DNA from 3 places in the Arthrobacter sp. TJ-58 genome. Region 2 is predicted to be linked to each of the others. Evidence: riboswitches for the same ligand, from Rfam matches in the RefSeq annotation. Region 2 holds a riboswitch; each other region holds the start of a gene.
What was found. Region 2 has a riboswitch for S-adenosylmethionine ahead of AC4D2W_RS04495 (flavin reductase family protein). Riboswitches for the same ligand answer to the same signal wherever they lie in the genome.
Positions count from the first base shown of each region.

Region 1: linked by a shared signal. The riboswitch ahead of AC4D2W_RS14360 (methionine ABC transporter ATP-binding protein) and the one ahead of AC4D2W_RS04495 (flavin reductase family protein) in region 2 are both predicted to bind S-adenosylmethionine.
Region 3: linked by a shared signal. The riboswitch ahead of AC4D2W_RS07530 (hypothetical protein) and the one ahead of AC4D2W_RS04495 (flavin reductase family protein) in region 2 are both predicted to bind S-adenosylmethionine.

Region 1 covers NZ_JBZCNM010000004.1:156,919-164,438, forward strand. The annotation lists gene AC4D2W_RS14345 (LLM class flavin-dependent oxidoreductase) at 1-1,223, shown strand, start outside; gene AC4D2W_RS14350 (alpha/beta fold hydrolase) at 1,395-2,012, shown strand; gene AC4D2W_RS14355 (CoA-binding protein) at 2,071-2,487, shown strand; SAM riboswitch class I at 2,663-2,761, shown strand; gene AC4D2W_RS14360 (methionine ABC transporter ATP-binding protein) at 2,864-3,658, shown strand; gene AC4D2W_RS14365 (methionine ABC transporter permease) at 3,651-4,316, shown strand; gene AC4D2W_RS14370 (MetQ/NlpA family ABC transporter substrate-binding protein) at 4,369-5,283, shown strand; gene AC4D2W_RS14375 (LLM class flavin-dependent oxidoreductase) at 5,297-6,796, shown strand; gene AC4D2W_RS14380 (MetQ/NlpA family ABC transporter substrate-binding protein) at 6,799-7,520, shown strand, end outside.
Region 2 covers NZ_JBZCNM010000001.1:980,148-987,667, forward strand. The annotation lists gene AC4D2W_RS04475 (replication-associated recombination protein A) at 1-1,003, opposite strand, end outside; gene AC4D2W_RS04480 (acVLRF1 family peptidyl-tRNA hydrolase) at 1,101-1,736, shown strand; gene AC4D2W_RS04485 (nitronate monooxygenase) at 1,755-2,828, opposite strand; gene AC4D2W_RS04490 (PhzF family phenazine biosynthesis protein) at 2,838-3,674, opposite strand; SAM riboswitch class IV at 3,780-3,898, shown strand; gene AC4D2W_RS04495 (flavin reductase family protein) at 3,955-4,461, shown strand; gene AC4D2W_RS04500 (hypothetical protein) at 4,940-5,593, shown strand; gene aspS (aspartate--tRNA ligase) at 5,717-7,513, opposite strand.
Region 3 covers NZ_JBZCNM010000002.1:288,323-295,842, reverse strand. The annotation lists gene AC4D2W_RS07550 (SGNH/GDSL hydrolase family protein) at 1-1,068, shown strand, start outside; gene AC4D2W_RS07545 (ATP-dependent DNA ligase) at 1,108-2,187, opposite strand; gene AC4D2W_RS07540 (RBBP9/YdeN family alpha/beta hydrolase) at 2,206-2,841, opposite strand; gene AC4D2W_RS07535 (LLM class flavin-dependent oxidoreductase) at 2,840-3,859, shown strand; SAM riboswitch class IV at 3,918-4,057, shown strand; gene AC4D2W_RS07530 (hypothetical protein) at 4,073-4,456, shown strand; gene AC4D2W_RS07525 (tyrosine-protein phosphatase) at 4,413-5,138, opposite strand; gene AC4D2W_RS07520 (3-hydroxyacyl-CoA dehydrogenase family protein) at 5,148-5,996, opposite strand; gene AC4D2W_RS07515 (enoyl-CoA hydratase/isomerase family protein) at 5,996-6,751, opposite strand; gene AC4D2W_RS07510 (thiolase family protein) at 6,752-7,520, opposite strand, start outside.

The DNA of each region.
Region 1 (7,520 bases), on a different contig from region 2:
TCATTGCCGATGTGCTCGGCACCTATGACGTGTACGGAAACTCCAACGAGGCCACCCTCCGGCAGGGCACCCAGGTTCCGGTGAATGACCCGCTCCTGCTGGTTTCCGCCATGGCCCTGGTGACCGAGCACCTCGGCTTCGGCGTCACTGCGGGCACCGCCTACGAGCATCCCTACCCCTTCGCCCGCCGCCTCTCCACCCTGGACCACATCACCAACGGGCGGGTCGGCTGGAATGTGGTGACCGGCTATCTGCCCTCCGCCGCACGGAACCTGGGCGCGGAAGACCAGCTGGAGCACGACGAGCGCTACAACCACGCGGACGAATACCTCGAGGTGATCTACAAACTGCTGGAAGGCTCCTGGGAGGACGACGCCGTCGTCCGTGACAGGGAACGGGGCATCTTCACTGACCCGGCGAAAGTCCACGACATCAACCACGAGGGCAAATACTTCAAGGTGCCCGGCATCCACATCAGCGAACCGTCCCCGCAGCGCACCCCGGTGATCTACCAGGCCGGTGCCTCGCCCCGCGGGATCGCCTTTGCCGCCGGGAACGCCGAGGCTGTTTTTGTGGGCGCCCCGACGGTGGACAAGCTGAAGGCAACCGTCAGCCGTATCCGGGACGCCGCTGAAGCAGCCGGCCGGGACCGGCACTCCATCCGCATCTATACGCTCCTCACCGTCATCACTGCGGCCACTTCCGCGGAGGCCGCAGCGAAGCATGAGGAATACCAGCGGTATGCCAGCGATGAGGGCGCCCTGGCCCTGATGTCCGGCTGGATGGGGGTGGACCTGTCCACGTACAACCTGGACGAACCGCTGGGCAATGTGAAGTCCAATGCCATCCAGTCCGCGGCGGCGAACTTCCAGAAAGCCAAGGACGACGGCGAACCCTGGACGGTGCGTGACATCGCCGAATCCGCGGGGATCGGCGGCCTTGGTCCGCGGATGGTTGGCTCCGGCGCTGAAATCGCGGAGGAGCTGATCCGCTGGCAGGAGGAGACCGACGTCGACGGCTTCAACTTGGCCTACGCCATCACGCCGGGGACCTTTGAGGACATCGTGGAATTTGTGGTGCCCGAACTGCAGAAGCGCGGCGCCTACCGGACCGGGTACACGCCGGGCACGCTGCGCAACAAGTTGTTCGGAGCCGGAGACAAGCTGCCTTCCGAACACCGCGGCGCCTCCTTCCGCCGGCAGCCGGCAGCCGCGGGCCGGTAAGTTGCGGGTTGGGCAGTTGCCGGACAGTCAGTTGTCGGCCAGGCAGCTGCCGGCCGGTCAGCCGGGGGCCGCTTCCGGGGGCGGGTTCCCGGCGGGGGCATTGACCGGGGACGGAGCGTCTCCTTACGTTTGAAGGGTCCGCAGTGCCCCTCCCGCGAGCAGGAGTCCGTCATGGAACCTTCCCCCAGTGCCTCCGGAATGGCCCTTTCCGCCGACGGCACCCAGATCGCCTGGTCCCGGCAGGGTGACGGACCGCCGCTGGTGATCGTGGATCCGCTGACCTCGGACCGGAACAGCTCCGGCACCCGTGCGCTGGCGAATCTGCTGTCCGAGAACCACACGGTGTACACGTACGACCGCCGCGGGCTGGGTGAGAGCGGGCTCGGCGAGGAGTACACCGCCGAGTCCGACGTCGATGACCTGCTGGCCGTGGTGCAGGTGGCCGGCGGCACCGCAGACCTCTACGGCTTTGCGTCGGGGGCGTTCCTGGCTCTGCGGGCCGCCGAGGAATCCGCCGTCATCACCCGCGTTGTGGCACTGGAACCGGCCCTGGCCCTGGATGAAGGCGAGGATGAGCTGCTGGTGATGCAGACGGAACTGGAAGGACTCGGCGGCGTCCAGGTCCCCGTGCTGGTCCTTGCCGGAAGCACCAGCGGGGATGAGACCCGCGACCTCGCCCGCCGGGCAGCCGATGCCCTGGACGAGGGAGAGTTCCAGCTGGTGGAGGGCGATGTATCCCGGGTGCCGGACGCCGCCCTGGCCGACGCCATCGAATCCTTTCTCGGCTGATCACACCGGCCGGGCGTAAGCTGGAGCCCCATTCCAGCACTCCGCCGAAGGACAGCAGATGCCGCACGTCAACGACCCCGCAGTTATCGAATCCCTCCTGAAGAACAAGGGCCGCTGGGCCGTGGTGGGCCTGTCCAACAACCCGCTGCGCACCGCCGTCGGCGTGTCCCGCTATATCCAGGACCACCTGGGCATGGAGATCATCCCGGTGAGCCTCAAGGGCGACGACGTACACGGCAACAAGGGCTACCGGAGCCTGAAAGAGGTTCCCGGCCACATCGACGTCGTTGACTGCTTTGTGAATTCTTCCCGCGTGGGCGCCATTGTTGACCAGGCCATCGAGGTGGGGGCCAAAGCCGTGTGGCTGCAGCTGGGCGTCATCGACGAGGCCGCGGCGCAGCGGGCGGCCGACGCCGGACTGGACGTTGTCATGAACACCTGCCCGGTCATCGAGGCACCGCACTTCGGCCTGTAGCCCACTGCCGCCCCGGGCACTCTTTCTTCCCCGGACCTCTCACCTGCCCTGCCGCGGACGCCCTCATCCGCTGTGGAACTCCAAGATGACGCCGGGCAGGTCATGATTCGCAATGCTTCGCCGCATCATGACATCTGATTGCGCATCTGCACTGCCCCGGCGACCATGGAACCTGTAACCATCCAGAGCGGCTGAGAGACCTGGCTCCGTGACGCCGCAGCAACCCTTCCGCGATCCTGCGGAGCAAGGGTGCTACCGCCAGGACCGATGGAGAAGCACCCGCTTTCGCCCGGTCCCCTGCAGTGCGCTCCGGCGCACCGCCGGCGGTCCGGCCTGCGGCGGCACCTCTTCTCGGGCTTGGACCCAGGAGGAACACATGATCCGGATTGAGAATGTCTCAACCGTCTTTGACACCGGCGGGCAGCAACTGACCGCCGTCGACAACGTCTCACTGAACATCGGCCGCGGAACCATCCAGGGCATCATCGGGTTTTCCGGTGCCGGCAAATCCACGCTGCTGCGCAACATCAACCTGCTGGAGCGGCCCACATCCGGGCGCGTGCTGGTGGACGGAGTGGACCTGGTGGGCCTCACGCCGCTGGAGCTGCGCAAACGCCGCCACGGCATCGGCATGATCTTCCAGCACTTCAACCTGCTCAGCAATCTCACCGCGGCCCAGAACGTTGAACTGTCGCTGAAGTTCGCGGGAATCGGGAACTCGGCCGAGCGCCGCAAACGTGCGCTGGAAGCACTGGAAATTGTTGACCTGCCGGAGAAGGCCGGAACGTATCCGGCCAAGCTTTCCGGCGGGCAGAAGCAGCGCGTCGCCATTGCCCGCGCCCTCGCCACCAAACCCAAGGTGCTGCTCTGCGACGAACCGACTTCCGCCGTCGACCCCCGGACCACGGCCTCGGTGCTGCAGTACCTGGCGGACGTCAACGCGCGCTTTGGCATCACCATTGTGGTGGTCACCCATGAAATGAACGTCATCAAGGCCATCGCTGAGAACGTTGCCGTCATGGAAGAGGGCCGGGTGGTGGAACAGTTCGATCTGAGTGAGCTGAAGCGCCCCGCGTTCAGCCCTGCCACGTCGATTGGACGCTACCTGGTGTCGGACGAGATCCGGCTTGAGCGGCCCGCAGCCCACGGCAAGGGGGCCCTCCATGTTTGACCGCATCCTTGAAGTCTGGCCCGAACTGCTGGCCGCGCTGGGAGAGACCGGCACCATGCTGATCATTGCCATTCCGCTGGCCGTGCTGCTGGGAACCCCGCTGGGGGTGCTGCTGTACGCCGTCGGACCCCACGGACTGTCACCCCGGCCCAAGCTGCACCGGATCCTGGACACGCTGGTGAACCTGGTGCGCTCCTTTCCCTTCCTTATCCTGCTGATCGCCATCATTCCGCTGACCCGGCTGCTGGTGGGAACCACCATCGGCACGGCAGCCGTGATCGTGCCGCTGACCATCAACGCGGTGCCCTACTTTGCCCGCTTCGTGGAACAGAACATCACCTCACTGGGCGGCGGCGTGGTGGAAGCGGCGCGTTCAATGGGAGCCGGCCGGCTGCAGATCGTCCGCGACGTGCTGCTCGTCGAGGCCCGCCCGGGCCTGATCAGCTCGGTGACGATCATGACCGTCAGCTTCATCTCCTACTCCGCCATGGCCGGGCTGGTGGGCGGCGGCGGGATTGGCGACTTTGCCATCCGCTACGGCTACTACCGCTACGAAACCGGGCTGATGGTCACCGCCATTGTGCTCATGGTCCTGCTGGTGCAGGCCGTGCAGCTGAGCGGTTCCTGGATCTCCCGCCGCACCGACAAGCGCGTATGACCCGCCGCTGATCCCTTTCAGCGCTCGCACTCCAACTTTTGAAGAGGACACGTTGCACTCCATCACACCCAAAAACAGTTCAGCTCCGCCCGCACTCAGCCGCCGCACCCTGCTTGCCTACCTCGCGGCTGCCGGGGCTGCCGCGCCAGTCCTCGCCGGCTGCGGATTCCGTTCCGCCGATGCCGGCACCGACGAACGGACCATCCGTCTCATTTCCTCGCAGGTGAAGGTTTATGAGGAACCGGTGGGCATCGCCGGCCGGCTCCTCGCGGAAAAGGGCTGGAAGCTGCAGCCAACCTTCGTCAATGACATCAACCAGCCAAACATTGCGGTGGCCAACGGTGAGGCGGACGCGAACTGCTTCCAGCACATGGCTTACCTGGCGCAGTTCAACCGGGACAAGGGCCTGGATCTGGTGCCCCTGTTCTATATCCGCAATTCGCCGGCGGTGCTGTACTCCCGCCGGCACGCTGCACTGGCCGACCTGCCCGACGGTGCGACCATCAGCATCCCGGTGGATCCCGCCAACAACGGCCGCGCCCTGTTCATGCTCCGCGCCCACGGCCTGCTGGAACTGTCCGACGGCGTCACGGTGGTCAACGCCTCGCAGCAGGACATCACCGCAAACCCGCGGAACCTGTCCTTTGTGGAGGTGGACCAGTTATCACTGAGCCAGACCCTGGCGGACGTGGATGCCGGTTTCATGTTCCAGTCCACCGCGATCGACGCCGGCATCGATAAGGAGGCCACGGTTGTGGCCGAGGAACAGGAAGCGGACGAGGTTCCTTACCGCTCAGTCTTCGCCGGCACCCGGGAATTTGCCGCCGGCGAGGGCGCCCGGGAACTGCGCGCCGCGGTCCAGAGCCCCGAGGTCCGGGACTTCTTTGCCGGATACCAGGACGGGTTCTTCCAGCTTCCCTGGGACGAAGATCCGTTGCCCGCATTCGAACAGCTCAGCCGCGCCTGAGCGAGAGGACACCATGACCACCCCCAGTTCCCGCTATCCGCAGGGCCGTCCGCGGCTGCTGCTCAACGCGTTCCTCATGAACACCGCCAGCCATATCCGGGGCGGACAATGGCGCCATCCCGACGCCGAACAGCACCGCTTCAATGAGCTTTCCCTCTGGACCGGGCTGGCGCGGCAGCTGGAAGAGGCCAAGTTTGACGCCCTCTTTTTCGCCGACGTCGTGGGCTTGTACGGAGACCACGACGGCGGCTGGGACTCCCACGTGCGCCGGGGACTGCAGGTGCCGGCCAATGATCCGGTGCTGCTGCTGGCGGCCCTCGCCGGGGCAACGAGCGAAATTGGCCTGGCTGCGACGTCGTCGGTTATCCAGTCCCATCCCTTCCACTTCGCACGCCAGATGTCCACGCTGGACCACCTCAGCAACGGCCGTGCCGGCTGGAATATTGTGACCTCGGTGCTGGAGAACGCGCACCGGAACTTCGGTTCGGACGGGCTGACCGCCCACGACCGCCGCTACGACTGGGCGGATGAATACGTGGAAGCCGTATTCAAGCTCTGGGAGGGGTCCTGGGACGAGGGCGCCCTCCTTCAGGACAAGGCCTCGGGCGTTTATGCGGATCCGCAGAAGGTGCACAAAATTCATCACCGGGGTGAGCGGTATTCGATTGAGGGCCCGCACCTGAGTGCTCCGTCACCGCAGCGCACTCCCTTCCTGTTCCAGGCCGGCAGCTCCGGGCGCGGCCAGCAGTTCGCTGCAGCCAACGCGGAGGCAACGTTCATTTTCGCTCCGGGTCCGGAGCACGCGGGAAAGGTGGCGGCGGGGGTACGCCGGCATGCCGCCGCCGCCGGCAGGCTGCCCGGGGACATCAAGGTTTTCACCGGGTTGTCCTTCGTAGTGGGCGGAACCGAGGCGGAAGCCCGCCGGAAGAGAGCTGAGCTGGACGAATACCTGGATCTGGACGCCGTCATCGCCCACATCGGCGGCGGGCTTGGCGTGGACTTTGGCGGCCTGCCGCTGGATACCCCGGTAGGCAGCATTGAAACCGAGGGCGGACGGGGCGTACTGGAGGCCATCATCGCCTCCACCCCCGGGCGCAACCCCACCCTGGCGGACGTTGCCCGGTACCGCACCGAGGCGCAGCAGGTGGCGGGAACCCCGGAACAGATCGCCGACGAACTGGAACGCTGGCAGGACGCCGGCGTGGACGGCATCAACATCATCAACGCTGTGCTGCCCGGCTCCTACACCGATTTCATTGACGGAGTGCTGCCCGAACTGCGCAGCCGCGGACTGGCGCAAACCGACTACGCCCCGGGCACCTTCCGGGAAAAGGTCTTTGGCCGCAGTGCGGAATACCCCGGTCCTCTGCTGAATGACCGCCATCCGGCGGCCCGCTGCCGCGGAGCCTTCGGCGCTTCCGTCCGGGACGTTCAGCCCGCCGCCTCACCCGGGTTCCTCGGGGAACCCCAACGAATCCCGGCCGCCGCAGCCGCTGCGGCCCGAAAGGACTGACCTTGCATCGCAGACATTTCCTCCGCCTGGCGCTGGCCGGCAGCGGGGCCGCCGCACTGGCAGCTGCCACCGGCTGCGGCTTCAGCTCTTCTACCTCCTCTGCCGCCGATGACCGGCGGATCCGGATCATCGTCACGGAGTCCGCGCCGTACCAGGAGCCGACCAAAATTGCCCAGCGGCTCCTGAAAGAACAGGGCTGGACGCTGGATGCCACCTACGTCACCGACATCATCCAGCCCAACCTGGCCGTATCCAACGGTGAGTTTGACGCCAACTATTTCCAGCACGGCGCCTATCTCCAGCAGTTCAACGCGGACAAGAACCTGCAGCTGGAACCGCTGTTCTATGTCTACGGGTCACCGGGCGGCATTTGGTCCGAACGCTGGAAATCCCTGCAGGAACTGCCCCCCGGCGCCCGGATCGCCCTGCCGGTGGACCCGGCAAACAACGGCCGCGCGCTGGTGCTGCTGCGGGACGCGGGGCTGCTTGAACTGCAGGACGGCGTAGGCGTCATCAAAGTCTCGCAGGAATCGATCACTGCGAACCCGCGGAACCTGGAGTTCGTGGAGGTGGATCAGCAATCACTGTCGAAAACCCTGCCGGACGTTGACGCCGGGTTTCTGTTTGTCCGCCTGGCAGCAGAGATTGGCCTGACGGTTGAAGAGGCGCTGGCCTTTGAAGCGGAAGCGGACCAGCTGCCGTTCCGCTGTGTGGTTGCCGGCAC
Region 2 (7,520 bases):
CGGCGGCGGAGATCATCAGGCGGCGGGAAATGAACCGCGGGTCCTCCCCCGCTTCGAGCATCTTGGCCAGGTAATGCAGGGCCGCGTCCACGTCGGAGCCGCGCAGGGATTTGATGAAGGCACTGGTGACGTCGTAGTGCTGGTCTCCGGCCCGGTCATAGCGCAGGGCCGCCACGTCCAGCGCCTTCTCGGCATCGCTGAGGGTGACCTCCGGGATATCCTCGCCCGCGGTGCGTTCGGAGTACGCGACGCCGGCCGCGGCTTCCAGTGCGGTCAGGCCGCGCCGGGCGTCCCCGGCGGCCAGGCGCACCAGGTGTTCCAGGGCTTCGTCGCTGAGGCGGACACGGCCGGCGAGGCCCCGCTCATCTTCCACGGCGCGCTTGAGCAGGGCGGCAATGTCCTCTTCGGTGAGCGGCTTCAGGGTCAGCAGCAGGGAACGCGAGAGCAGCGGGGAGACCACTGAGAAGGACGGATTCTCCGTGGTGGCGGCCACCAGGACCACCCAGCGGTTCTCCACGCCCGGCAGCAGTGCATCCTGCTGTGCCTTGTTGAAGCGGTGGATCTCGTCCAGGAACAGCACGGTGGTGATGCGGTGCAGGTCGCGGTTGGTGAGCGCCTCCTCCATTACCCGGCGGACGTCCTTGACGCCGGCGGTGATCGCGGACAGCTCCACGAATTTCCGTCCGGATCCGCGTGCCACTACATGTGCCAGGGTGGTTTTGCCGGTCCCCGGAGGCCCCCACAGCATGACCGACGAAGGCCCGGCCGGACCCCGGTCATCGGCGGACTCCGCCAGGGTGCGCAGCGGTGATCCCGGCCCGAGCAGGTGCTGCTGGCCCACTACTTCATCGAGGGTGCGCGGACGCATCCGCACCGCCAGCGGGCTGCGCGGACGTTTGGGGGCGCCGTCGTCCGCGCCTGCATCGAAATCCGCGCCGTCGTCGTACCGGTTGTCCGTGCCGGTGGCACTGTCACTGTCGTCGCTGCTGAACAAATCACTCACGTCCCAAGGCTACTCGTGCCGTAGCGTGGGAGTTGGTCCGGCAGGCGCCGGACGCTGCGACACGCTCGGTGGGCAGCATCACCAGGAGAATCGCGATATGCCCGCCACACGCCACACCTTCGTTTCCGCGCAGCGCCTGCCGGGCTGGCTGGACCGCCTGGCCGCCGGGAACGGTGCGCTGGACATCACACCCGAACACGGCGGACTGCACGTCCGCGCGGCCAACGGCACCGAAGCGGATCTGCGGGCGCCCTGGCCCGACGACGGACGCCCGGGACGCGGGACCAACGACGTCGAACGCCTGGTCTCCCTGGCCGGCCAGTCCCGCACCCTCGGGATCGTGCTGCTGCGCCGCGGCGGGTACGCCGCCGGTGTGGCCCGTGAGGGGCTGCTGCTCGCGTCCAAGGCCGGCAACCGGTACGTGCAGTCCCGGACCGCGGCCGGCGGCGGGTCGCAGCAGCGTTTTGCCCGGCGCCGGGCCAACCAGGCGGACGCGCTGGTGGAGACCGCCGCCGAGCAGGCCGCGCGGCTTTTCGCCGACCATCCGCCGGAATACCTCGTATTCGGCGGAGACCGGACGCTGACTGAACTGCTGGCCCGGCAGAAGGTTTTTGCTCGGTGGAGCAGCCTGCCGCGGCTGCAGCCCCTCGATGTCCAGGACCCCAAGCTGGCCGTGCTGGCTCAGGCGGCGAAGGATGCCTGCTCGGTTTCCATCCGGATTACGGTGCCCTGAGGCTTCCGTCCTGCAGTCTCACCCGGGGAACAACCGGCGGACGCTGGCCTGTGCGGGCTCTTCAACCGCGTGCCGGTAGCCTGTTCCCGCCCACAGGCTCACTCCCTCGGGGTCCCCGGAAGCCGCTGCTGCTGCACGGAGCGGCCCGGTGATCTGGTTCAGAAACGGATAGGCGTCCGGGGCATCCGGGTGCGCGCGCATGAAGCCGTTGGTCAGCCCGCGGGCCGGACGGCCGGAGAAGGCACGGGTAACCGAGGTGCGCGGGTCCCTGTGTCCCAGCACGGCATCGCGGAGGGCAGTCCGGTGCACCACTGAGGTGCCCGCCTCATTGGCGAGCAGCAGCAGTGTTCCCACCTGAACCGCCGAGGCCCCGGCGTCGAGGGCCGCAGCGGCACCGTGCCGGGTGGAAATTCCGCCGGCAGCCACCAGCGGCAGCGGGCAGGCATCCCTCACTGCGCTGAGGAGCTCCGGCAGCGCAGTTTGTCCGGGGACTGCGGCGCTGTCCAGGGTTCCGCGGTGCCCGCCGGCCTCCGGACCCTGCACACACAGCAGATGCGCACCCGCTGCGGCGGCGGCACGGGCCTCATGTTCGTCGGTGACCGTCACCACCGTGCAGATGTCCCGTCCGGCAAGCTCCGCGAACACGTCGGGCCCCGGCAGCCCGAAGGTGAAGGACACTACGGGAACCTGTTCCCGCAGGACCAGCTCCAGTTTGGCGTGCCAGCCGTCGTCGTCCTGCGGATCGGGAAACCCGGGTTCGGGAATTACCGTTCCGACCGGTGCTTCCCGGGCTGCGGCCAGGCTTTCGCGGTAGGCCAGCGAGGCCGCGAGCTTTCCGGCCTGCTTCTCCTCCGACGTATCGGCATACGTGTTGGCATGATCAGGCACAAAGATATTCACGCCAAAAGGCCGCCGGGTCAGTTGGCGGGTCCGGGTGATTTGACCGCGGACAGCGGCAGGGCTTTTATAGCCGGCCGCCAGGAAGCCGAGTCCGCCCGCATTGCTGACGGCCGCGGCCAGCTCGGGTGTGGAGGGACCTCCGGCCATCGGCGCGCCGAGGATCGGAAGAGACAGCGAGTCCAGCTTGAACATGGTTCCCGCTTACAGCGTGAGCGTGCCGTCAATGCAGGTGACGGTGGAGCCGCCCACCCAGATTTTGCCGTCGCGCGTGAAGACCCGCACCCGGCCGGACCGCTGGACGGCAGTTCCCTGCGTGACGACGTAGCGTTCCGGCGCAAGTGAGGCTCCGATCAGCCACTGGGCCAGGCCGGCATTGAGGCTTCCGGTCACCGGATCCTCGGCAACGCCAAGTCCCGGCACGAAGGCGCGCACTTCAAAGTCCGTTTCAGCGTCCGCCGGCTGCGCGCCGATCACGCCCACGCGCAGGTTGCCCATGATGGTGGGGTCCGGTAACAGGTCCAGGACAGTCGCGGCATCGGGCAGCAGGAGTCCGAGCCAGCCCGGTCCGTTGTCAATCCAGTTGGAAGCCAGCACCTGCCCCGGCTCCAGGTTCAGGGCCCGCCGCGCCTGGTCCAGGATTTCTTCCTCCAGCGGGCCCGAGCGCTGCAGCGGCGGGGCGGCAAACGCGGCGATGCCGGCATTGGCGTGCAGCGTCACCAGGCCTATGCCGCATTCCTGGACGACGACGTCGGGATAGCGGCGCTTGGCCCCGGTCTCCAGCCAGGCGTGGCATGTTCCCAGGGTGGGGTGTCCGGCGAACGGGAGTTCCCCGCCCGGGGTGAAGATCCGCACCCGGTAGTCGGCGCCGTCCACCGTGGGCGGCAGCACGAACGTTGTTTCGGACAGGTTGGTCCAGCGTGCGAAGGACGCCATTTCCGCGTCGGTGAGTCCCTCCGCTTCCAGCACCACCGCCAGGGGGTTGCCCAAATAAGGTTCGCTGCCGAAAACGTCCACCTGTTTAAACCACCGCTGTCTCATGGTGAAAACTGTATCCCTTTGGCTGCGGGAGTTTTATGAAGCGGAGTTTTACGAACTGTGGCGGGGGTTTGCGCGGCTGTGCTGCCGGACCTACCGTGGAACCAGAATCATGAGTTCCAGCCACAGGCCCTGGCCGGCTGGGCGGCAACCCTCTCGCCGTAGCGGGGTGCTCCAGGTGACGATTCGGCCGCCGGTTGTTCCAACCGGTCCGGCAAGTACTGCGTTTCGCTGCCGTGTTGGTCGCGGCGGCCGGACGCTTGAGGCAGAGGACATTTTCCGCATGACTCTCACAACCGACCTTCAGCCCGCAGCCCTGCGCCGGGCCTTCTCCCGGTTCCCCTCCGGCATTGCCGCTCTGTGCGCCGTGGTGGACGGCGAACCGCAGGGCATTGTTGCTTCATCCTTTACCGTGGGCGTTTCCATGGATCCGCCGCTGGTGCTGTTCGCCGTGCAGAACACCTCCCGGACCTGGCCGCTTCTGCGGGGCGCTGCCAGGATCGGAGTCTCTGTCTTGGGTTCCGGGCACGAGGGCATCTGCCGGCAAATTGCATCCAAATCCGGCGACCGTTTTGCCGGCCTTAACCTGCACACTGACGACTCCGGCTCCCTGTTCCTGGACCGGGCTGCCCTGTGGCTGGAGTGCTCCGTGGAGAACGAAATTCCCGCCGGGGACCATGCGGTGGTGCTGCTGCGGGTGCACGGCCATGCCGCCCATGACAATGCCCATGAGCCGCTGGTCTTCCACGGCTCGGCCTTCCGGCATCTGGGCGTGCCTTCCTTCGCCTGAGTTCACTGGGCAACACCGGCAGGAAATCCCGACCGGTTTGGGAAATTCCGGCCACTTTGGGAAATCCCGGCCACTGCGGACCGTCCGGGTTTTCCCAAACCGCACGAAATCGGGCAAACCCGGCGGTAAATCCCAGACAGCTTCCACGATGCTCGTGCTGCTGCGCGTCCACGGCCATGCCTCACACGACGATGCCCACGAGCCCCTGATATTCCACGGTTCAGCGTTTCCCCGTCCGGGTGTTCCCGAATTCGCCTGACCGGCAGAAATGTGTCGGCACCGGAAATAGTGGGCCGGGAATTGTTCCACGGGTTTATGACAGCGGCCGCCCGTTACCAATCCTTTACATACGGATCCGGGTCCACTATCGTTCTTCGGATTACTTCGGAAGGAAGTAGCGGAGATGACCAGAAACAGAAATGCCAATGGAACATCACGGACTAAGGCAAGGCCGGGCAGAGTGTCGGATTTGCCGTTTATGCATAAGGCCCTGCTTCCCGCAGCGGTGCTGGGCTTGGTGCTGACAGGGTGCAGCGCCCAGGAGGAGCCCGAGGCCGTTTCCTCGACACCTGCCACATCGTCGGCCACTGCTGAGGAGACCGCCACGGCGTCCCCCTCAGCCCGTTCTTCCAGCCGGAGCAGCATCGGCGTGGAACTGCCCCCCGGAAGCACGGAGCCTCCTGTCCCCATTGACCCGGCCATGACGGCACTGTTCCGGGCGGACAATCCCATCAGTCTCGAGAGTTACTTCCAGCAAAGCCCCCAGGGGCGCCCTCTCAACGCCAGCCTCGTGCTCGAGGAACCCGGCACCGGGAGGAGCACCTTCGATCTGCCCGCGATGGAACCGGGGACCAGCTTCAGCGTGTACCTCACCTGCAACCAGCCCGGGGATTACAGCATCGAGGTTCTGGACGCTGAATCAAGCCCAGTTACCGCTGCCAGCAGCAACAACTGCAATTGGCCGGTTCTCACGTCTTTCGAACACATCGTCACACCGGACCAAACCCCGGCATCCATTACAGTGGACGGGCCGGACGGAGATTACTGGCTTGTTGTCTATAATCTGCCGGTCCCCACTATGGCGCCCGAAACTTCCATGGGGCCCGCAACTGCGGCACCCGCACCGGGCTAAAAAAGGCTGTCGGAATAAATCACCGAGAATTACCGGTGCGTCGAAATATGAAGTCGAAATATGAAAGTGCCCGGCCGCATCAGCGGCCGGGCACTTTCATCATTCTGGAATCCTGCGAAAGACCTAGTCCTTCTTGGCGTCGTCCTGCTTGGCCTCAGCCTTCTTCTCCGGCTTGAAGTCCACGCCGGCTTCCTTGCGCTGCTGAGCAGTGATCGGAGCCGGTGCCTGGGTCAGCGGGTCATAGCCGCCGCCGGACTTCGGGAAGGCAATGACGTCGCGGATGGACTCGCTGCCGGACAGCAGGGCAACCACGCGGTCCCAGCCGAAGGCGATGCCTCCGTGGGGCGGTGCGCCGTACTTGAAGCCCTCAAGCAGGAAGCCAAACTTCTCCTGTGCGTCCTCCTGCGAAAGGCCCATGACCTTGAAGACGCGTTCCTGCACGTCGCGCTGGTGGATACGGATGGAGCCTCCGCCGATTTCGTTGCCGTTGCAGACAATGTCGTAGGCGTAGGCCAGCGCCGACGCGGGATCCGTGTCGAAGGTGTCCATGAACTCAGGCTTCGGGGAGGTGAAGGCGTGGTGCACGGCCGTCCAGGCTCCTCCGCCCACTGCCACGTCACCGGCGGCGACGGCGGCGGAAGCCGGCTCGAACATGGGGGCGTCAACAACCCAGACAAAGGCCCAGTCGTTGGGGTTGATCAGGCCGGTGCGGTGGCCGATTTCCACGCGTGCCGCGCCGAGCAGGGCACGGGCTTCGGTTGTCTCGCCGGCACCGAAGAAAATGCAGTCGCCGGGCTTGGCGCCAACCTTTTCCGCGAGGTTTTCGCGCTCAAAGTCGGTGAGGTTCTTGGCGACGGGTCCGGTCAGCGTGCCGTCTTCCTGGATCAGCACGTAGGCGAGTCCCTTGGCGCCGCGCTGCTTGGCCCATTCCTGCCAGGCATCCAGCGTGCGGCGGGGCTGCGAGGCACCGCCGGGCATAACGACGGCGCCCACGTAGGGAGCCTGGAACACGCGGAAGGTCGTGTCCTTGAAGAATTCCGTCAGGTCCGTCAGCTCCAGGCCGAAGCGCAGGTCCGGCTTGTCGGAACCGTAGCGGGCCATGGCGTCCGCGTACGTCATGCGCGGGATCGGAGTGGTGATGTCGACGTCGATCAGCTTCCACAGCGCCTTCACCACGGACTCGCCGAGGGCGATGATGTCATCTTCCTCGACAAAGCTGGCTTCGATGTCCAGCTGGGTGAACTCCGGCTGGCGGTCAGCACGGAAGTCTTCATCGCGGTAGCAGCGGGCAATCTGGTAGTACTTCTCGAACCCGCCCACCTGAAGCAGCTGCTTGAAGAGCTGCGGGGACTGGGGCAGGGCGTACCAGGATCCCGGTGCCAGGCGTGCGGGAACCACGAAGTCGCGGGCACCCTCAGGGGTGGAGCGCGTCAGCGTGGGAGTCTCGATTTCCACGAAGCCTTCGTCGTGCAGCAGGTTGCGGGCCACCCGGTTGGCTTCGGAGCGCAGGCGCATGTTGCGTGCGGGAGTGGGACGGCGCAGGTCCAGGTAACGGTGTTTCAGGCGGGCCTCTTCGCCGACTTCCACGTGCTCGTCAATCTGGAACGGCAGCGGGTCGGACGTATTCAGGACCACAACTTCGTCCGCAATGACTTCCACTTCACCGGAGGCCAGCGAGGGGTTTTCATTTCCCTCAGGGCGCTTCTGCACTGTGCCGGTGATCTGCAGTACATATTCGTTGCGCAGTCCGTGGAAGACGTCTTCTTCCCGAACCACTACCTGGGCGATCCCGGAAGCGTCGCGGAGGTCGAGGAAGGCAACGCCGCCGTGGTCCCGGCGTCGGGCCACCCAGCCAGCGAGAGTGACGGTCTGTCCAATATGCTCGGCCCTCAGGGAACCAAGGGCATGAGTGCGCAGCACAGCAGTC
Region 3 (7,520 bases), on a different contig from region 2:
GAATCCCCGGCCGCAGCCTCACCGCCCCAATCCCCCGGCGAATCAGGCGAATCTCGTCAGCCCGCCCGGCGGCGCCACAGCATGCTGGTGGGCGCACTGCTGCTGGGCCTCACCGGCGCCCTGTCCGGCGTCGCAGCCGGCCCGGCTTCGGCTGCAGACACCGGGCCCGGTTCCGGGCAGCAGGCGCAGCGGACTCCCGGGCAACAGTCGCAGCCCGACGGCGGCCAAGGCTACGGGCGCGGGCACGGGAACGGTCCGGGCAGGGGTCACGGGCACGGGAAGGACAAGACGGTTGACTATGTGGCCTTTGGGGACTCCTATGCTTCAGGATTCGGCGGCGGTCCGTTGCTGGATGCCTGCCGCCGCACGGCCGAGGGTTATCCGACCCTGCTGGACGCTCTTCCGCGCGTTGAGCTGGACAGTGACCAGTCCTGCGCCGGAGCCACGGCACTGACCACCGAGCCGGCCCCGCCCGCCGGTCCGGTGGACCTGCCGGAGCAGATTTCCACTGCCATCTCGGCAGACCTGTTGAACCGGCAGACCGATCTGGTGACCGTGACGATCGGCGGCAACGACATTCGGTTCACTGATGTCATTGCCGCCTGCGCCGGACCCGCACTGCCGGACACCTGCGCCCCAGCACTGGCGGCAGCGCAGGCCTTCGCGGAAACCGCCGTCGTTCCCCAATTGCAGGCCAGCTTTGCGCAGATCCGCGAAGCGGCACCGCGGGCGGAACTGGTGGTGGCCGGTTACCCGCACCTGTTTGAGGGCAGCACACCCGGAATCCTGAGCGTCGAGGCACAGAACCTGTTCAATGCCGGCACCGATGCGCTCAACGCCGTCGTGGCCGGGCAGGTGGGCGACGGCACTTTTGTCGACGTGACCGCGGCCTTCGCCGGCCACGGCATCGGATCGGCGGACCCCTGGATTCTGGACATCACTGATCCCTTTGCCCTGCATCCTACGGCCGCCGGCTACAGCGAGGGCTACTTCGCGGCCATTACCTCAGCCGTTGACGTGGAGCGGCTGGGCAATCCGGGCCGGGGCCACTGCCGCGGACGCGGCTAGCCGAAACGGCTGGCCGCCCCGCTGGGGCGGCGCGGCCAGCTACGTCCCGGCCGGCGCGGTCAGCACTTCAGCGAGATCGAATTTGGCCGGTTCCTCCAGCTGCTCATAGGTGCAGGATTCCGGGCTCCGGTCCGGGCGCCAGCGCAGAAACTGGGCGGTGTGGCGGAACCGTTCGCCCTCCATGTGGTCGTACTTAACTTCCACCACCCGCTCAGGCCGCAGCGGAACAAAAGACAGGTCCTTGTTCCCGCTCCAGCGGCTGCCCTCTGAGTTGCGGGGCGTGCGGGTTCCGGTGTCCTGCTTGTCCGCCGTCCAGGGGTGGTCCGCCGAATCGGATATCAGCGGCTGCAGTTCCGAGAACAGTTCACGGCGCCGGGCCATGGTGAACGCGCCGGCCACTCCCACATTGGTGAGGACGCCGTCGTCGTTGTAAATGCCCAGCAGCAGGGAGCCGACGGCGTCCGGCCCTGATTTGTGCACCCGGTAGCCGGCCAGCACGCAGTCAGCGGTGCGCTCATGCTTGTACTTGGCCATGGTGCGCTTGCCGGGCTGGTAGGGATCAGCCAGCGGCTTGGCCACGATGCCGTCCAGTCCGGCACCCTCGAATTCCCCGAACCAGCGCTGCGCGGTGCCGGGGTCGGTGGTGCGGGACGTCAGGTAGACCGGGGCGGCGGCGCCGGCCAGTGCAGTCTCCAGCGCGCTGCGGCGCTCGGCATACGGCCGGTCCAGATAGCTGGTGTCATCCAGGGCCAGCAGGTCAAACGCTGCGAAGGCCGCCGGTGTCTGCTCGGCCAGGAGCTTGACCCGGCTGGCGGCGGGGTGGATGCGCTGCTGCAGGGCTTCAAAGTCCAGCCGCTTTCCGGAGGCGCTGATCAGGATGATTTCGCCGTCCACCACGCAGCGCTGCGGCAGGTTTGCCTTGAGCGCCTCCACCAGTTCCGGAAAGTACCGGGTCATCGGTTTTTCATTGCGGCTGCCGATCTCCAGTTCATCGCCGTCGCGGAAAATGATGGAGCGGAAACCGTCCCACTTTGGCTCGTAGGAGTATTCCCCCTCGGGCAGCGCAGAGACGGCTTTGGCCAGCATCGGGGCCACGGGCGGCATTACCGGAAGTTTCATGGGCCCATTCTTACCCGACTAACAGGTAAGGGGAATGGAAACGCCCAGCCCCGCGGCGAAGGCGGTCAGCAGGTCCCGGCCCTGCTGCCAGTTCCCGATGCCGCTTTCATCGTTGATGTGGGTAAGCGGGCCGGCGTCGATCACCGGAATGTTCCAGGCCTGGGCCAGCAGCCGGGCGCCGGGGAGCGTGCAGTAGGGATCGTTCTCGCTGGCGATCAGCAGCCCGGGCACCGGCAGCGGTTCCAGCCTCGGATCGCGGAATGAGCCGGCGGTGTCCGGGAAGGCGGGCTCGGCCGGGTCCGGCGGCGCAACCAGCAGCACGCCCCGGGCGCCGTCCGGATTGCGCAGCAGCCACTCCGCGGAAGCCAGGCAGCCCAGGCTGTGGGCCACCAGGATGGTGTCGCCGTTCCGGGACCCGGCGGCAGCATCCAGCGCGTCCATCCAGTTCTCCAAGTTCGGGTCGTCCCACGACGACGGCGAAATCCGGGACATATCCGGAGCGTCAGCCTGCCACCGGCTTTGCCAGTGCTCATCGTTGGAACCGCCGATGCCGGGGACGATGGTCAGGTGCATGCTGTCTGCCTTTCCGTTGACGGCCGCCGCCGGGCGGAAGCCGGGAATATCTCCTCGGAAACCGGTGCTGTTCCTGAACATGAAGAAAATCGGTTTCCTGTCCTTTGGACACTACCGCGATGTGCAGGGTTCTTTTGTCCGTACCGCCCGGGATGCCCTGCTGCAGACCGTCGAGCTGGCGGTTGCGGCGGAGGAGCTGGGGATAGACGGCGCGTTCCTGCGCGTTCATCATTTCGCCCCGCAGTTCGCTGCACCGTTCCCGCTGCTTTCCGCCATGGCCGCACGGACAAGCCGGATTGAACTGGGTACCGCGGTCATCGACATGCGTTATGAAAATCCGCTGTATCTCGCGGAAGAAGCCGCGGCCACGGATTTGATCAGCGGCGGCAGGCTGCAGCTGGGCCTGAGCCGCGGTTCCCCCGAGCCGGCCCTGCGCGGTTACGAGGCCTTTGGCTATGTTCCGGATGCGGGAAGCACCGACGCGGACGAGGCCCGCAAGCACACCCTGGTGTTCCGGGCTGCGATTGCCGGCGCAGGCCTCGCTGCGGCAGATCCGGTCATGACCGGCAGCTCCGGAACGCTGGCGGTTGAACCGCAGTCCCCGGGGCTCAGCGAACGAATCTGGTGGGGATCCGGAACGCGGGCCACCGCCAAGTGGACCGGCGAGCAGGGCATGAACCTGATGAGCTCCACTCTGCTAACGGAGGACACCGGGGTGCCCTTTGACCAGCTCCAGGCGGAGCAGATTCAGGTGTTCCGCAAAGCGCGGGCCGACGCCGGCCACGAGGGCACCGGGCTTGTCTCGGTCAGCCGGAGCGTCATTCCGCTGGTGACCGAGACCGACCACCGGTACTTCGGGCTGCGGGCCCAGACGGATTCCCGTGACCAGGTGGGCCGGCTGGACGGCGGGCTGGCCCGGTTCGGCAAGAGCTACATCGGTGAACCGGATGTAATCGCCGCGCAGCTTGCTGCCGATGCCGCGGTCCAGGCCGCCGACACCGTGCTTATTACGGTGCCGAACCAGCTGGGCGTGGAATACAACGCGCAGCTGCTGGAGAGCCTGGTGAAGCACGTGGCACCCGCGGCGGGCTGGCGCTGATGCCTCCGGTCCGGTGACAGTTCCCGACTGTCACCGGCATGCGCTATGGTTGTCTCAGCTTCACGAGAGGTGGCCAACACGCCCGGAGGAATCCGGGTCTGTAAAAGCTCCGACTGGCCTCACACCAACCCCACTGTTCGGCGGGTGGTTCGGATGACGAAGCGGCCCGCGGCCAACCGGTGCGGGCAAGGACAAACCGTAAAGGAACACACTGTGAGTATCTCCAGTGGCGCCCGCTGCATCAGCTACACCCCCGGCCACAACGTCCACCTCATTCACGGCAAGCGCCTGGCTGTTTACGATGACTGGGTGGATGCCCAGGCCTACGTCGATCTCGATCTGGACCTGATTCAGTTGGTCGTGGACGGCGAGCAGCAGCTGATGTGGTTCCACGACCTGCCCTCCCTGGCGCAGGCGCTGGCCCATTCCAACGGCCAGGTGCAGTGGTGCACACGCTATTCGTCGCTGCTGGTGCCCGGAGGCTTTGACAGCCCCGCACGGCGCTCTTTTTTCTACTTGGCGACGCCGGAAAGGGTCCATCCCTGTAAACAGCTCAACGCAAACGACTCCGAAGACGCCCAAGCTCAGCGGGGCTAAGCCCAGCTGAGCGGAGGTACTGCTCCGCGTCAAAACCGTCCAGGGCGCGGAGCAGTTCCTTCCGGCCGTCGGCCACCCGCGCGTCTTCCTGCTCCGCCGTCAGCGGTTTTTCCCGCGGATGCACCTGCGTGGTGTGGAAGGCGTTGATGCCGCGGACCGCCTGTTCGTAGTCGTCGGCGATGGCTTCAGGCGAGGCCCCGGCCAGCTGCAGCAGCAGCATGGCGACGAGTCCGGTGCGGTCCCGGCCGGCAGAGCAGTGGATCACCACCCCACCGTCACCGGCCTCCGCTATGGCACGCAGAACAGCGGCGATCTTCTCCGGCCAGCGGCGCAGGTTCTCCCGGTAGAAGCGCGGGGAGTCCATGTAGGGGCCGGTGAGCGCGGTGAACTCCGGATCCTTCGCTTCCTGCGTGGGCCCGGTGAGGAACGTGATTCCTGCGGCAGCCTCCGCGTCCGGCAACGGATCGGTGTCCCTGCGTCCCTGCTCCTCTTCGTTGCGGAGGTCGACGACGGTGCGGACTCCGGCGGCGCGGGCCTGTTCCCAGCCCCGCGTGGTGAGCCATTCGGACCGCCCCATGCGGAAGATCCGGCCCGGGAGGACGGCGCCGCCGCCGGCGACCGGGATCCCGCCCAGGTCCCGTGCGTTGGCGGCGCCCTCCCAGTGGACGTCGCGGCTGCTCATGACAGCCGGCTAGGACCAGTCAAAGAAGCCCTTGCCGGATTTGCGGCCGAGCTCCCCGCGGGCCACCTTGTCACGGAGGATCTGCGGCGGTTCGAAGCGCGGGCCGAGCGTGGACGCCAGATACTCGGCGATGCCCAGGCGCACATCCAGGCCCACGATGTCGGTGGTGCGCAGCGGGCCGGTGGGGTGCTTGTAACCCAGCACCATGGCAGCGTCGATGTCTTCGGCGGAGGCCACGCCCTCTTCGACCATGCGCATGGCTTCCAGGGCAATCGCCACGCCCAGCCGCGAGCTGGCAAAGCCCGGGGCATCATTGACGGTGACGGGTGTCTTTCCCAGATCCCGGGCCCAGGAAGCGGCGGCTTCGGCCAGCTCTTCAGAGGTCTGCTTGCCCAGCACCACTTCGATCAGGGCGGAGGCCGGCACCGGGTTGAAGAAATGCAGGCCGCAGAACCGTTCCGGACGCTGCAGCTTTTGTGCCAGCTCGGTGACGGACAGCGAGGACGTGTTGGATGCCAGCCAGGCCTCCGGTGCCAGCTGTTCCTCGACCGCGGCCAGGGCAGCGGCCTTGAGGCCAAAGTCCTCCGGCACCGCTTCCACCACCAGCCCGGCCGCAGCAAAAGCGGCGTAGTCGGTGGACACGGACAGCCGCGCGGTCAGGTCGGCCAGGCTTTCGGAAACGGTGGCGCGTTCAACACTTTTCGCCAGCGCGGACGCTACCCGGTCGTAGGCGGCGGAGGCGGCGTCGTCGTCGCGCTCCACGACGACGACGGCGGCTCCCGCGGTGCAGAAGGCGTGCGCAATGCCCGCCCCCATCCGGCCGCCGCCGAGCACTCCTACTGTGGAGGGAACTGCCATTACTTTTTCTTCCTCTCAAGGAACGCTGACATGCGGTCAAACTTGGCCTGCGATTCAAACAGAATCCCCTGCGCCAAATTGTCGATGGCGGGGTGGGCATCCGCCGGGGCCGCGAACACGGTTTTGGTGAGCCGGACGGCCAGCGGATCCTGGCGGGCAATCCGGTCCGCCAGCGCCTGTGCTGCGGCCAGCAGGTCTTCCGGTTCGGCGAGCTCGGTGACCAGATGCGCGGCCAGCGCTTCCTCGGCGTTCAGCACCCGTCCGGCCAACAGGATCTCCTTGGCCAGCGGTTCGCCCACAAGTTCCTTCAGCCGCCAGCCCGCGCCGGCGGCTGCCAGGATCCCCAGCGAGGTTTCCGGGTTGCCGATCTTGACGCGGGGTGTGCCAATCCGGAAGTCCGCGGCGAAGGCCAGCTCCGCCCCGCCGCCCAGGGCGTATCCGTCCACCGCGGCGATGACCGGCATCGGCAGCTTGGCGATCCGGGCAAACACGGTGGAGTTGATGCCGCGCAGGGCGTCGTCGCGGCGGCGTTCGCGCAGCTGGGCAATGTCCGCACCGGAGGCGAACACCCCGCCGCTGCCGCTGAGGATGAGGATTCGGGGGTTCTCTTCGAGATCGGCACAGAGCAGGTGCAGCTCATCGACCATGGCGGCGTCAATGGCGTTGCGGACCTCCGGGCGGTTCAGGACCGCGGTGACGCGCCCTTCCCCTTCCGTGACCTGCAATGTGGTGAAGGAAGAGTAATCAGCTCCCACTTAGACGGCCTCAATCAGCATGGCGGTGCCCTGGCCAACACCGACGCACATGGTGGCAATCCCGCGTGTTGCGCCCTCGCGCTCCATCCGGTTCAGCAGTGTGATGGCAATCCGGGATCCGGAGGAACCCAGCGGGTGCCCCAGTGCAATGGCGCCGCCGTCGTTGTTCACAATGTCCTCCTTCACGCCGAGCCGGCGGATGCAGGCCAGCGACTGAGTGGCAAAGGCTTCGTTCAGTTCGAAGGCGCCGACGTCGGCAAGTTTCACGCCGCTGCGGGCGAGGACCTTTTGGGTGGCCGGAACCGGTCCGATACCCATGATTTCCGGCGGCACTCCCGCGGACGCGCCTTCGATAATCCGGGCCCGGGCGGTGAGTCCGTATTCGCGGATGGCCCGCTCGGACGCGACGATAATGGCCGACGCCCCGTCATTGAGCGTGCTGGAGTTGCCGGCAGTGACAATGCCGCCGGGCCGCACCACCGGCCGCAGCTTCGCCAGCACCTCGGCCGTGGTGCCCTCGCGCGGGCCCTCGTCGGTATCCACGACGGTGTCGCCCTTGCGGCCGCGGACGGTGACCGGAACTATTTCGTCCTTGAAGTGTCCGGCGGCAATGGCGGCCAGCGCATTCTCATGCGAGCGGACGGCAAAGGCGTCGGCGTCGGCACGGGAAATACCGTCCACGGCGGCCAGTTCCTCTGCGGTTTCCGGCATGGAGTACGTCATCTTTCCGCCCCGGGACAGCTCCCCGGCGGTGAAGCGCTCGTTCACG